3 regions of the Duganella zoogloeoides genome follow, and region 1 is predicted to be linked to each of the others. Evidence: predicted binding sites of a transcription regulator. Region 1 holds the regulator's gene; each other region holds the start of a gene.

Evidence for each region. Region 1 encodes FNR, which switches genes on or off when oxygen is low (the NO sensors DNR and NnrR bind a similar motif). Its sites were predicted from a motif close to TTGATNNNNATCAA; they were not measured.
Region 2: cqsA (alpha-hydroxyketone-type quorum-sensing autoinducer synthase) is a predicted target of FNR. The motif match lies at 1,874-1,887, and genes of this name have one in related genera.
Region 3: SR858_RS16630 (universal stress protein) is a predicted target of FNR. The motif match lies at 2,668-2,681, and genes of this name have one in related genera.

What each region holds. Positions count from the first base shown of each region.
Region 1 covers NZ_CP140152.1:6,024,706-6,028,854, reverse strand. The annotation lists gene ccoP (cytochrome-c oxidase, cbb3-type subunit III) at 1-314, shown strand, start outside; gene ccoG (cytochrome c oxidase accessory protein CcoG) at 311-1,705, shown strand; gene SR858_RS26440 (FixH family protein) at 1,715-2,257, shown strand; gene fnr (fumarate/nitrate reduction transcriptional regulator Fnr) at 2,336-3,094, opposite strand; gene SR858_RS26430 (putative peptide maturation dehydrogenase) at 3,299-4,149, shown strand, end outside.
Region 2 covers NZ_CP140152.1:1,095,808-1,099,956, forward strand. The annotation lists gene SR858_RS04800 (response regulator) at 1-516, opposite strand, end outside; gene SR858_RS04805 (sensor histidine kinase) at 519-1,799, opposite strand; gene cqsA (alpha-hydroxyketone-type quorum-sensing autoinducer synthase) at 1,966-3,225, shown strand; gene SR858_RS04815 (group II truncated hemoglobin) at 3,257-3,658, shown strand; gene SR858_RS04820 (DNA recombination protein RmuC) at 3,665-4,149, shown strand, end outside.
Region 3 covers NZ_CP140152.1:3,793,910-3,798,058, forward strand. The annotation lists gene SR858_RS16620 (hybrid sensor histidine kinase/response regulator) at 1-828, opposite strand, end outside; gene SR858_RS16625 (HD domain-containing phosphohydrolase) at 929-1,978, opposite strand; gene SR858_RS16630 (universal stress protein) at 2,138-2,596, opposite strand; gene SR858_RS16635 (sensor histidine kinase) at 2,709-4,100, opposite strand; gene SR858_RS16640 (response regulator) at 4,097-4,149, opposite strand, start outside.

The sequences.
Region 1 (4,149 bases):
CCGATCCGATCAAGGCGGTGTTCGGCAAAGCGAAATTCGGCGCCTGCATGGCCTGCCACGGCGCCGACGCCAAGGGCAACGCCGCGCTCGGCGCACCGAACCTGACCGACAAGGTCTGGCTGTTCGGCGGCAGCGCCGACACCATCATGGAAACCATCCGCAACGGCCGCGCTGCCACCATGCCGGCGTTTGGCGACTTCCTCGGCGACGCCAAGGTGCACGTGCTGGCTGCCTACATCTGGAGCTTGTCCAATGATGTGACGCAGCCGGCGCCAGCGCCGGCTGCCAATCCGGAACCGGAACCAGCAAAATGAGTGCCCCCGAGACACAAGTCATCAAGATGTATGCGGCGCGCGAGGAAATCTACCCGCGCGAAACCTCGGGCCGCTACGCCCGCCTGCGCTGGCTGTTCGTGTGGCTGACGCAGCTGGCGTTTTACGGCACCCCGTGGCTGCTCTGGAACGACCGCCAGGCCTTGCTGTTCGACCTGACCACGCGCAAGTTCTACATCTTCGGCATGGTCTTGTGGCCTCAGGATTTCATTTACCTGGCGGTACTGCTGATCATCAGCGCGTATTTGCTGTTCCTGGCCACCGCCGTGGCCGGGCGCGTCTGGTGCGGCTTCACCTGCCCGCAAACTGTTTATACCGAAATTTTCCTGTGGATCGAACGCCGCATCGAAGGCAAGCGCAGCGCGCGCATGCTGCTCGACCGCCAGCCCTGGTCCGCCGGCAAGCTCGGTAAAAAAACCGCCAAGCACCTGGCCTGGGGCGCGGTGGCCCTGTGGACCGGCTTTACCTTTGTTGGCTACTTCACGCCGATCCGCGAGCTGATGGTCGAGGTGCAGACCTTCGACTTCGGCCCGTGGGAATGGTTCTGGGTGCTGTTCTACGCCTTTGCCACCTACGGCAATGCCGGCTGGATGCGCGAGCAGGTGTGCAAGTACATGTGCCCGTACGCCCGCTTCCAGAGCTCGATGTTCGACCGCGACACCCTGATCATCACCTACGATGCCAGGCGCGGCGAACCGCGTGGTCCACTGGTTCCACGCCACAAGCAAACAGCCAACACCGGCGGCGCCTGCATCGACTGCTCGATGTGCGTGCAGGTGTGCCCCACCGGCATCGACATTCGCAACGGCCTGCAATACGAGTGCATCGGCTGCGCCGCGTGCGTGGATGCCTGCAACGGCGTGATGGACAAGATCGATGCGCCGCGCGGCCTGATCCGCTACGCCACCGAGCGCGCGCTCGACGAGCATTTAACGCCCAGCGAAATCCGCCGCCGCACCTGGCGTCCCCGGGTGCGCATCTACACCGCCGTGCTGTGCCTGATCGTGGCCGGCGCCGGCGCCGCCCTGTACCTGCGCGTGCCACTGAAAATGGACGTGATCCGCGACCGTGGCGCCATGGGTCGCGAGGTCGAAGACGGCATGATCGAAAACGTCTATCGGCTGCAGATCATGAACACGACCGAGCGCGCCCACACGTATCGCATCAGCGTGTCCGGCATCGACACGCTGGCCCTGGTCACGCCCGCTACCGTGCAGTTGGAGGCGACCGAAACGCGCGGCGTGCCGATCCGCCTGCGCACCGCGCACGGCGCCGCACACAAGGGCTCGAACAAGATCGAAGTGGCGCTGACATCGGTGGATGATCCGGCGCTGCATGTGAAAGAAACTGCGGTCTTCATCGTGCCGCGCTAGGAGATCACCATGCACCATTTACACAGCACGGTCACACCGTGGTACAAGCAGCGCTGGCCGTGGTTCCTGATGCTGGGCCCGGCCATCGTGGTGGCCGGCAGCGTGTTTACCGCCTGGCTGGCGTTTTCGACGCCCGACCCGGTGGTGGTCGGCGACTACTACAAGCAGGGCAAGGCCATCAACCAGGACCTGAGCCGCGACCGCGTGGCCAGCGCCATGGGCCTGTCGATGACGATCGGGTACGACGCCAATCGCGGCGCGCTGACGGGCCAGGTGCAGCGCGCCAGCGGCGACGGCATCACCGAGCGGCTGCGGCTGCGCCTCGCGCACGCGACCTTGCCCGACAAGGATATCGAAGCGACCGTGCAACCCGATGCGGCCGGCCGCTTCGAACTGCCACTGGCCATGCTCGAACGCAGCCGCTGGGTGGTGCTGGTGGAAGGCGAAAAACGCGACTGGCGCCTGGCCGGCGCGTGGACGTGGCCGAAGGAGCGCGGTGTGACGTTGGTAGCGGATGTGGCGCCGGCGGCGTCTATCGCCGGTGCGCAATGACGGCCCGGATGGTTATGCGTTCATACCGTTAACTTTTACTCCGTCATGCCCGCGCAGGCGGGCATCCAATTAGCCGCATTAACCGCAGGTTTCGGTACCGGCCGTAATCGCCTTGAGTGTCAGCGGCTTGAGCAGTTCGATTTCGCGGTTGCTCACCCGGACCAGTCCTTCTTTCTTGAACTTCGACAGCAGGCGGCTGATGCTTTCGATGGTCAGGCCCAGGTAGTTGCCGATCTCTTCGCGCGACATGCGCAGCTGGAAGGCGTTGGGCGAGTAGCCGCGCGCTTCGTAGCGCGACGACAGGTTGACCAGGAAGGCGGCGAAGCGCTGGGTGGCCTGCATATTGCCGAGCAAGAGCATCACGCTTTGCTCGCGCGTGATTTCCTGGCTCATCATGCGGTGGAAGTGGCGCAGCAGGGTCGGCATTTCGGCCAGCAGTTGCTGCAAGGTGGCGAACGGAATTTCGCACACCTCGCTGTCTTCCAGCGCCACCGCCGTGCAATGGTGCAGGTCGGTGCTGATGGCGTCCATGCCGAGCAGCTCGCCGGCCATCTGGAAGCCGGTGATCTGCTCCGCGCCTTCGCGGTTGACCTGGTAGGTCTTGAAGTGGCCGAGGCGGATCGCGTACAGGTTCTGGAACGAATCGCCAATGCGGAACAAGGTATTGCCGCGCGCGACCTTGCGACGGCGGCCGATGATCTGGTCGAGCCGGTCCATGTCTTCGTTGCCCAGTCCCATGGGCAAACACAGCTGGTGCATGCTGCACGTGGCGCAGCTGGCTTTGAGGATGTCGATTGTGGCGCCGGGCAGCACCAGCGATGGCAGGTCTTTGATCATGTCCGCTAGTGTAGACCATCATGCGCCAGAATGGTGCGATGCCGCACTGCCACCATCAGGTATTGCAACGCGCTTTTTACTTTCATTGTACAAGTAATGGCCGCTGAAAATTCCGTCCGCCGCCACTTTCCCGCTGGCGAAGGATGCGCTAGACTGGTCTTCGTTATTGCCGATTTCTCAACTTGAGCAGGAGAGATAAAGACCATGAATCTACGCCGCTGCGCCGTGTTGTACCTCGAACCCCGCGAAGAACTGGACATCGACTGGGCCGCGCTGTTTGCCGGCACCAGCACCCTGGCGGCCAGCACCCGCTGGCTGGCGCTGGCGCCGCACCTGGACCGCGAGATCGAGGTCGATGCGGCCGACCTGGCGGCACTGGCCGCAGTCGGTTCATCGGTCTGGACCGCGCGCGATGAGGTCGCCGAACGCCATGGCGCGGCGGTCGTGGACCGGCTGCTCGCGCACGGCCTGCTGCTGGCCGAGGCCCGGGGCCAGCAGCCAGAGCAGGCCACCGCGCAGGACGCCCTGCGCGAGCGCGACGACACCTTGCGCACGCTGCACTGGCGGCCGCTGGCGGCGCTGGCGCACACGTTCTCGCGCTGGCACGACGTGCGCAGCGACACCGGCATGGAGGCGCCCAGCTTCGAGGAACTGCTCGAACGCCACGGCAATCCGCCGCCGCCGGTGCAGCAGGTGGCCAGCATCGGCGCGGCGGTGCCGCTGCCGGCGCCCGCCGGCATGCTCGACGAGGTACTGCTGCGCCGCTACACGGGCCGCAACTACGATACCAGCGCCAGCCTGCCGCTGGCGGTGGCGGCGCGCCTGCTGCAACGCACGTTCGGCGCCCAGGAACTGCGCCACATCGGCCCGCACGCCAACGTCCTGAAAAAGACCAGCCCGTCGGGCGGCGGCCTGCATCCGGTCGAAGCGTTCGTGCTGGTGCAACGGGTGGACGGCCTGGCGCCGGGCTTGTACCACTACCATCCGCTCGACAACACGCTGGTGCCGCTGCGCGCAACCACGCAGGACGAAGCGGCGGCGCTGGCGCTGCAAAT
Region 2 (4,149 bases), 1.4 Mb from region 1:
TTGCAGCGTGGTGATTTCCAGTTCCAGGATGTCGAGCGCATGGTCGTCGCTTTTCTGGATGTAGCGGTCGATCAGGCCGCGGTTGAAGGCGCTCACCGCGATTTTCTCGTCGGCGGCACCGGTAAATAAAATCTTCTTGCACGGCAGGTCGCTCACCAGCTCGCAAAATTCCAGCCCATTCATTTGCGGCATCGAGTAATCGACCACCAGCACCGACGGCGTGGCAAAGCGCTGCGGCTGGCCGGCGATGCGGTAAATTGCATCGACGTCGAGCGCCACGTTGAACTGGTCGCCCGGCTGGTTCTGGGTATCGAAATTCATGTGCAGCGGCGTGAGCGGCGGCGTGCCGCGCCGGCCTTGCTCGCCGTGGCGCAACCAGTGCAGCGCCGTGGTGGTGTCGTGAAAAGTCTTGCTGGCGTGGATGGGGTCGAGCTGGAACGACAGGCTGCGCAGGAAGGAGTCGCTGTCATCGACCAGCACGGTCAGGGTGGGGTGGGTGTAGAGAGGGAGTGACATGATTATTTTGCCAGTGAGGCCTGCTGGGGGAATTCGAGGATGAAAATGGCGTAGGCGCTTTCGCGCGACACGCATTCGATGGTGGCGCTCCAGGCATCCATGATTTCCTGGCACAGCGCCAGGCCGATGCCGGCGCCGTTGTGCGGCGGGAATGAATAAAAGCGGTGGAAGATCAGCGGCATCTGCTGCGCCGGAATGCCGCAGCCGGTGTCGATGAACAGCAGGCGCGGCGGCGCATGGCCGCCATCGACCACGATCCGCACCCGGCCCTTGCCGGCGCGCTGGATGGCTTTCAGCGCATTCCTCAGCAGGTTCAGCAGGATCACCACCGACAGCTCGGACTGGCCGGCGAAACTGAAATTGCGGCGCACCTCCAGCGCCACCAGCTTTTGCTGGCCGGCGTTGACGAACGGGTAGCGCTTGAGCACCGCCGCCACCACTGCTTCCATCGATACCGTCTCGATCGGCCGCAGGCTGCGCCGTACCGCCGTGGCGCTGAGCAGGAACAGGTCGATCATGTGGTTCATATGGCGCACCTCGAACTGGATCCGCGCCAGCGCGTCGACGGTGCCCACGCGGTCGGCCGGCAGCGGCCCCGCACCTTCCGAGCACATGCGCAGCAGGCCGCGCACATTGGCGTCCACGCTGGTGAGCGGCGTGCGCAGTTCGTGCGCCACGGTGGCCAGTCCGGCGCCCAGTCCGGCCAGTTTTTCCTGCGCCAGTACCTCGCGGCTGATCTTGGCAGCAGCGAGCACGGCAATCGTGAACCAGTGGATCGGCAATTGCTGCAATACCAACCGGCTGCCGAGGACGTCGGTGTCTCCCACCATGGCCACCGCTGTCACCGCCACCGCCGTGCCGATCAGGTAAGCCTTGACGGCCACGCTGGTGTCGAAATGGAACAGCACGATCAGGCCGATCAGCAGCGACTCGCTCCACACGCCGGACGCATGATTCATCAGGAACATAAAGGTGAAGAAGAACGGAAAGATGTAGCTGAGCGTGACCAGCAGGTACAGGTCCATCATGCGGCGGCTGAACTGGCGCGCAAACAGGCCGATCGCGCACAGCACGATGCCAACCAGCCGCAGCGGCAGGCTCTCGTATTCCTGCGGGAAAAAATGCTGCCAGATCACGTAGTACAGCGGCATGGCGACCGTGCCGATGCAGGCCAGCAGCAATATGCGCACGGTGGCATGGTCTTCGCGGCCATGGTATTGGAGCAGCGACTGCAGCACGCTCGTCTTCCAACGCTTGAAGGATTCTTGCAGTGGTTGCTTCATGGCAAGGATTTACTTGTCTGTGAGACTTATCATCGCCCGGATTTGCAACGCACTCTGGCATATCAAATAGGTCGTTGATTTTGATCAACTGGTTTGGGATTTTTATGCATCAAGGTGCGAAATAGTTTCATAAAAAAACACAACCATTTCAAAATAGGAAAATATCATGACCAACGTTAATATTTGCCAAAATACCTTGTTTCACACTTCGCTGCTTGCTGCCGAACACCTGATGCCGGATTACGTGCGCCGGCGCATGGATGCGCACCACGTGACGCGGATTGAACAGTTGCTCGGCGGCGAGCACCCGCATGCCTGGCAACCGCTTCAGGCGGGCTCGGTATTTTTGGCCGGTAACGATTACCTGTGCCTGGCCGGCGAGCCGGCGCTGGTGCGGGCCCAGGTCAACGCCTTGCAAGGTAGTGAAGGCGAGCAGCTGATGTCGGCGGTGTACCTGCAAGAGGGCAGTGAGCAGCACCGGCTCGAACAGAAGTTCGCGCGCTTCATGGGCGCCGAGGATGCCATCCTGGCGCAGTCGGGCTGGGCTGCCAACGTCGGGCTAGTACAAACGCTGGCTGAGCCCGGCCTGCCGGTGTACCTCGACATGCAGGCCCACGCCTCGCTGTGGGAGGGCGTGCAGTCGGCGGGCGCCGTGCCGATCTCGTTCCGCCACAACGACCTCGAGCATTTGCAGCGGCAGGTGGCGCGCCACGGACACGGTGTGATCGCGGTCGATGCGCTCTACAGCACCAACGGCAGCGTGGCGCCGTTGCCGGCACTGGTCGATCTGGCCTGGGCGACCGGCTGCGTGCTGATCGTCGATGAGTCGCATTCGCTGGGCACCCACGGCCCGCGCGGCGCCGGGCTGGTGGCCGCGCTGGGCTTGCAGGACCGCGTGCATTTCCGCACGGCGTCGCTGGCCAAGGCGTTTGCCGGACGCGCCGGCGTTATCACGTGCTCCAGCAAATTCAAGGGCTACTTCCTGTCCGAGTCGCGACCGGCCATCTTCAGTTCCTGCCTGCTGCGGCACGAGCTGGCGTGGTTCGATGCCGCCATCGACTTTGTCGCGGCAGCCGACGAGCGGCGCGTGGCCTTGCACATCAAGGCCTGCGCGCTGCGCGAGGAACTCGGTGCGCTCGGCTACAACGTCAGCGACGGCACCGAGCAGATCATCGCCCTGGAAGCGGGTCCGGAGCCGAAAACGCTGGCGCTGCGCAAGCTGCTCGAGGCGCGCGGCGTGGTGGGCGCCATGTTCTGTGCACCGGCCACGCCGAAGAACCGCTCGCTGGTGCGCCTGACCCTTAACAGCGGCCTTGATCGCAGCCAGCTGCGGCGCATCGTCGAAGCCTGCGACGATATCCGCAGCCTGGCCGATGTCGAGGGCTGGACGTCCACGCGGCGCCTGCACAAGCTGGCGCTGGTGTGAAGGCGCACGAGGGGAAGCGCGGTACGCTATCATGGCGGCTATGACCGAAGAATCGAAAACCCTCTATGAAGTGATCGGCGGCGAGGCGCGCGTGCGCGCGATGGTTGACCGTTTTTATGACCTGATGGAACTCGAGCCCGAGTTCCAGCTGCTGCGCTCCGTGCACGGTCCGTCGCTTGAAAACGCCAACGCCCGCCTGTTCATGTTCCTGAGCGGCTGGATGGGCGGCCCCGACCTGTACCAGCAAGCGCATGGCCATCCGCGCCTGCGCATGCGCCACATGCCGTTCGCCATCGGCACCCAGGAGCGCGACCAGTGGCTGCGCTGCATGGCGTGGGCGATGGAAGACGTGGGCATCGATACCGAACTGCGCGTGCGGCTGATGAACTCCTTCTTCCAGACCGCCGACTGGATGCGCAACAAGCCCGATTAAGATTCCATGACCGATACCCACTTCTATGTGTTGCTGGCGCTGGTGCTCGCAGCGATCGTGCTGCTGGTCCTCGTGCTCTTGCGCCCGCGCGGCAGTGCCGGTCTCGATGGCGCAACGCTGGCATCCCTGTCCAACCTGGCCGAACGTATCGAACGCGTGGAGCGCGAGGTGCGGGTGCAACTGCAAACCACGGCGCAGTCGAGTCACGCGGCCACGGTGCAGCAGTTCGACGGCATGCGGCGCCAGCTCGAAACGCAAGGACTGGTCGCGCGCGACGAGCAGACCCGCAACCTCAAGCTGTTCGCCGACAGCATGAACCAGACCCTCGCCCGCCTGACCGAATCGAACGCCGCCCGCATGGGCGAGGTGCGCGCCACGCTGGAAGCGAAGATCAAGGACCTGCAAGCCGATAATGGCGCGCGCCTGGAAGAGATGCGCAAGACCGTGGACGAGAAGCTGCACGCCACGCTCGAATCGCGCCTGTCGGCGTC
Region 3 (4,149 bases), 2.2 Mb from region 1:
ATGCGGGATCACACGCTGGGCTGCCAGCGTGCGGGTCTGGCTGGCGCCCGGCGCCGGGTACGGCGCATGGTCCACCGCCGTGCCGGCCGTGCGCAACTGGCGCTCGATCTCTTCGTAGCTGCGCATGTCGCGGGCCGTGGTGCCCAGCACGGCGTCGTCGGCGGGCCAGCGCGCCAGCACGGTACGGTTGCGCTGGAACAGCGTCACCGTGGCCTGGACATCGAGCTTGATCTTGCCGTAGAAATTGCTGATCTGCCGGCTCGATATGCCCACCAGCACCACCCCGATAAAGCTGCCATCGGGCGCCGCGATACGGCGCGAGAGATAGAAGGTCCAGGCGCCATTGCCCTTGTTGCGCACCGGCGCGCTGATGAACAGGCCCAGGCCGGCGCGCGCGCGGTGCGCCTGGAAGTAGTCGCGTTCGGCCAGGTTGATCGGCGGTGTTGGAAAACTGCGGGTGAAGTTGATGACCTGGCCATCGGCTGCCACGATGCTGGCCACGTCGATCTGCGGCAGCACGCGGTTGCGCTCCTGCAGCCGCTCGAATTCTTCGCGGCCGCCGAGACGCCGGCGCAACTCGTCGCCGTCGCGCACCCCCAGCAGCCGTATGCGTTCGAGCATGCCATCGAGTACCAGGTCGGCAGCGCCCATCTCGTGCGCCGTCTGTTCGGCCAGCAGCAAGGCCGTGCCGTCGAGCTGTTCGCGCCACTCCTCGATTTCACTATCCCTGGCGCCGTACAACGCCACGCCCAGCGTCACCCCGATGGTCAGTAGCAGGGCGGCGCCGGTGGCGACGATGAGGGTGCGGGAGCGTCTGGAATCGGGCATGAGGGCAGTACAGGCGGTTGCAAGTCGTTATGTTTTTTTGACCATAGCATTCCTGCTGCTACCGTGCCGGCTTTTCGGTATCCGGCCTCATCCGTTGTTGCTAATTTGCATCTTCCAGCGGTTGGTGAAAGCGGTGCTGGATGGCCAGGATGGCGTCCATGTCGTGCAGCAGCGCCTCCACGCAGGCCGGGTCGAAGTGCGTGCCCTTCTGGCTGCGCAAAAACTCGACCGCCCGTTCCAGCGGCCAGGCCGGCTTGTACGGACGGGCATTGGTCAGGGCATCGAACACGTCCGCCACGGCGATGATGCGGCCGTACAGCGGGATCGCTTCACCGGCCAGGCCGTGCGGGTAACCGCCGCCATCATAGCGTTCATGGTGGCTGATGGCGATCACGGCGCCCGCCTGCAGCAGCGGCGATTCGCTGCCGGCCAGGATATCGGCGCCGATCTGCGGATGGCGCTGCATGATCTTGCGCTCCTCGTCATTGAGCGGGCCGGGCTTGAGCAGCACGGCGTCGGCAATGCCCACCTTGCCGATGTCGTGCATCGGCGCCGCATCGCGCACCAGGTCGCACTCCGCTTCCGGCAGGCCCAGCTGGACTGCGATCAGGCGCGAATAAGCAGCCATGCGCGACAGGTGGAAACCGGTGTCGGCATCACGGAACTCGGCCGCGCGGGACAGGCGGTGGATGGCTTCGTGTTCGCGGGCGACGATGTCGGCAGTGGCCTTGCGCACCGCGAGGTCGAGCGTCTCGGCGCGCTGCGCCAGTTGCTGGCGGGCTTGCTGCAACGCCAGCAGGTTGCCGATCCGCACATTGAACTCGATGCCGTTGACCGGCTTGGTGAGAAAATCGTTGGCGCTCAGGCGCAGCGCCTCGTGGCGCACCGCCATTTCGGTGGCGCCGGTCACCATCACCACCGGCACCTCGCGCATGCCGGGCAAGGCGCGGAAGCGGCGCAGGAACGTCAGGCCGTCCAGGTCGGGCATCAGGTAGTCGACCACGACCAGGTCGGGCGTATGGTCGGCGCACCAGTCGAGCGCCGCCTGGGCGTGCCTGACCGGCACCGGGGCGGCCATGTCGAGCATGCTGAGCATCAGGCAGAAGAGATCGAGGTTGATCTGGTCGTCGTCAATTACCAGTACTTTCATGGCGTCATCCAATATGTGCGGCCGCCTTTGCGCTTGTTACTGTCTCGACGGTCGAAACGCGATTTATTTTATTATGATAATTATGCCCGAAAACAATAATCTAAAAATTGAAATATTTTTAATAATAATTTCCTGTTAAAAATTTTACTAGCGTGATAGTCAGGCTGGCTGCGAATCCTGTTGTCGCAATACCAGCACCGGTATGGTGCTGTGCGACAGGACCTTGTGGGTTTCGCTGCCGATCAACCACGCACGCCAGCCGCCCAGTCCGTGCGAAGCCATCGCCACCAGGTCGCAATGTTGCGTGCGAGCCGCTTCGATGATGGCTTGGCAGGGGGACTCATGCTCCACGACCAGGGTGTCGCATGCAACGCCGTGAGCCCTGGCGACAGCGGCCACCTGCTCTGCGCAGGCGTTGGCCACGTCATGGCGATGGACTGAATACAGCGGCGCCATGTCGGTCAGCAACCCTGGGCGCACGGTGAGGAAATGCAGCGGCGCGCTAACGTGCAGCACCGTCAGCCGGGCACCGACCGAGAGCGCCAGCCGTGCGCACGGCACCATCGCTTCGAGCGATGGCGCGCCGCCATCGGTGGGAAATAATATATGTGTGAACATCGTCGTCCTGTCAGAACCGGGGAAGCCTTGGTGGGCCGCCCCATTATGCTGACCTGTATCATGCCGGGTATATGATCGAGATCAAATAACTCGCCAATGGGGATGGCCCTGCTCAGGCAACCGCCGCCAAACTGACCAGCACCAGCGTGCCCTGCCCGTTCGCGCGGGTCTGCACCAGAATATGGCCCTGGTGCTGCTCGACGATTTCCTTGACGATCGCCAGTCCCAGGCCATGGCCGCCGGACTGCGCGCCCGGCACCCGGTAGTAGGGGGTGAAGATGTGCGCCAGTTCGGCCTGCGGGATCGGCGGACCGTCGTTGGCCACGCCCAGCAACACGCTGCCATCGACCATGTCGAGCGTGACCGCAATGTCGCCGTGCGGGTCGCCGTGCGTCGAGGCATTGTCGATCAGGTTTTGCAGCAGCCGCTGTAACTGGGTCGGCTCGCCCCGCACGTGGCACGGCTGCTGCACATCGAGGCCCACGCTTTGGCCGCGCCGCGCCACCAGCGGTTCCACCGCGCCGATCACCTCGCAGCACAGCTCCGGCATCGATAGCCGGCGCAGCGGTTCGGCGTCGTTGCCGGCGGTCAGGCGGCCCAGCGCCAGCAGCTGCTCGGCCAGCTTGCTGGTGCGGCGGGCGCCGTCCATCGCGCATTGCAGCGACGTTTGCAGCTGTTGCGGCCCTTCCGCACGCAGCGCGTTTTCCATGTGCAGCTGGACAGCGGCGATCGGCGTGCGGATCTCGTGCGCGGCGGCGTTGAGGAAGCGCTGCTCGCGCTCGAACGCGGCGCGGATGCGATCGAGCAGGTGATTGAGCTCGGTGATGATGGGCGCCAGCTCCACCGGCGTGGCGGGCAGCGCCAGCGGCTCGAGCGACTCCGGCTTGCGTGCGGCGATGCGGGCGGCCAGCTGCGCCAGCGGCCGCATGCTGCGCAGCAGCAGCAGGTTCACGGCAATGAGCATGAACACGCCGCCCACGGCCAGCGGCGTCAGGATCGACATGCCGATGTCGTGCGACATTTCCTGGCGCACCTCGTCCTTTTCGGCGGTCAGCACCCACACGTTGGCCGAGCGCAGCGCAAACACTTGCCACGGCACGCCGTCGATCATCTGTTCGGAAAAACCGGCCTTCAGCGGCGCCAGCGCCTCGACCGGGGACGACGCCGACTTGGCCAGCAAGGCGCCGTCGTCGCGCCACACCTGGAACGCGATCTTGGTTTCGTAGCGGTGGCCGTACATCCGGGGCAGGTTGCTGGGATCGGTTTCCAGCTCGTGCGGCAAGGCGATCACCAGCGGCCGGCTGATGGTGGCCGACGACACCTGGTGCGCCACCAGCGCTTCGAGCACGCGCGCGGACGTGGCCAGCCTGGCGCTGAACAGCTCGTCCGATTCGCGGCGCGCCACGTGGTGCGCGCCAAGACCGATGCCGGCAAAGATCAGCAGCATGCACAGCAGGGTGGCGCCCACCAGGCGCCAGCGGCCGGAATAGAGCCGGGTCGTCATGCGGCCAGGTCGCCGAGGCGGTAGCCGACGCCGCGGATGGTCTTGATGA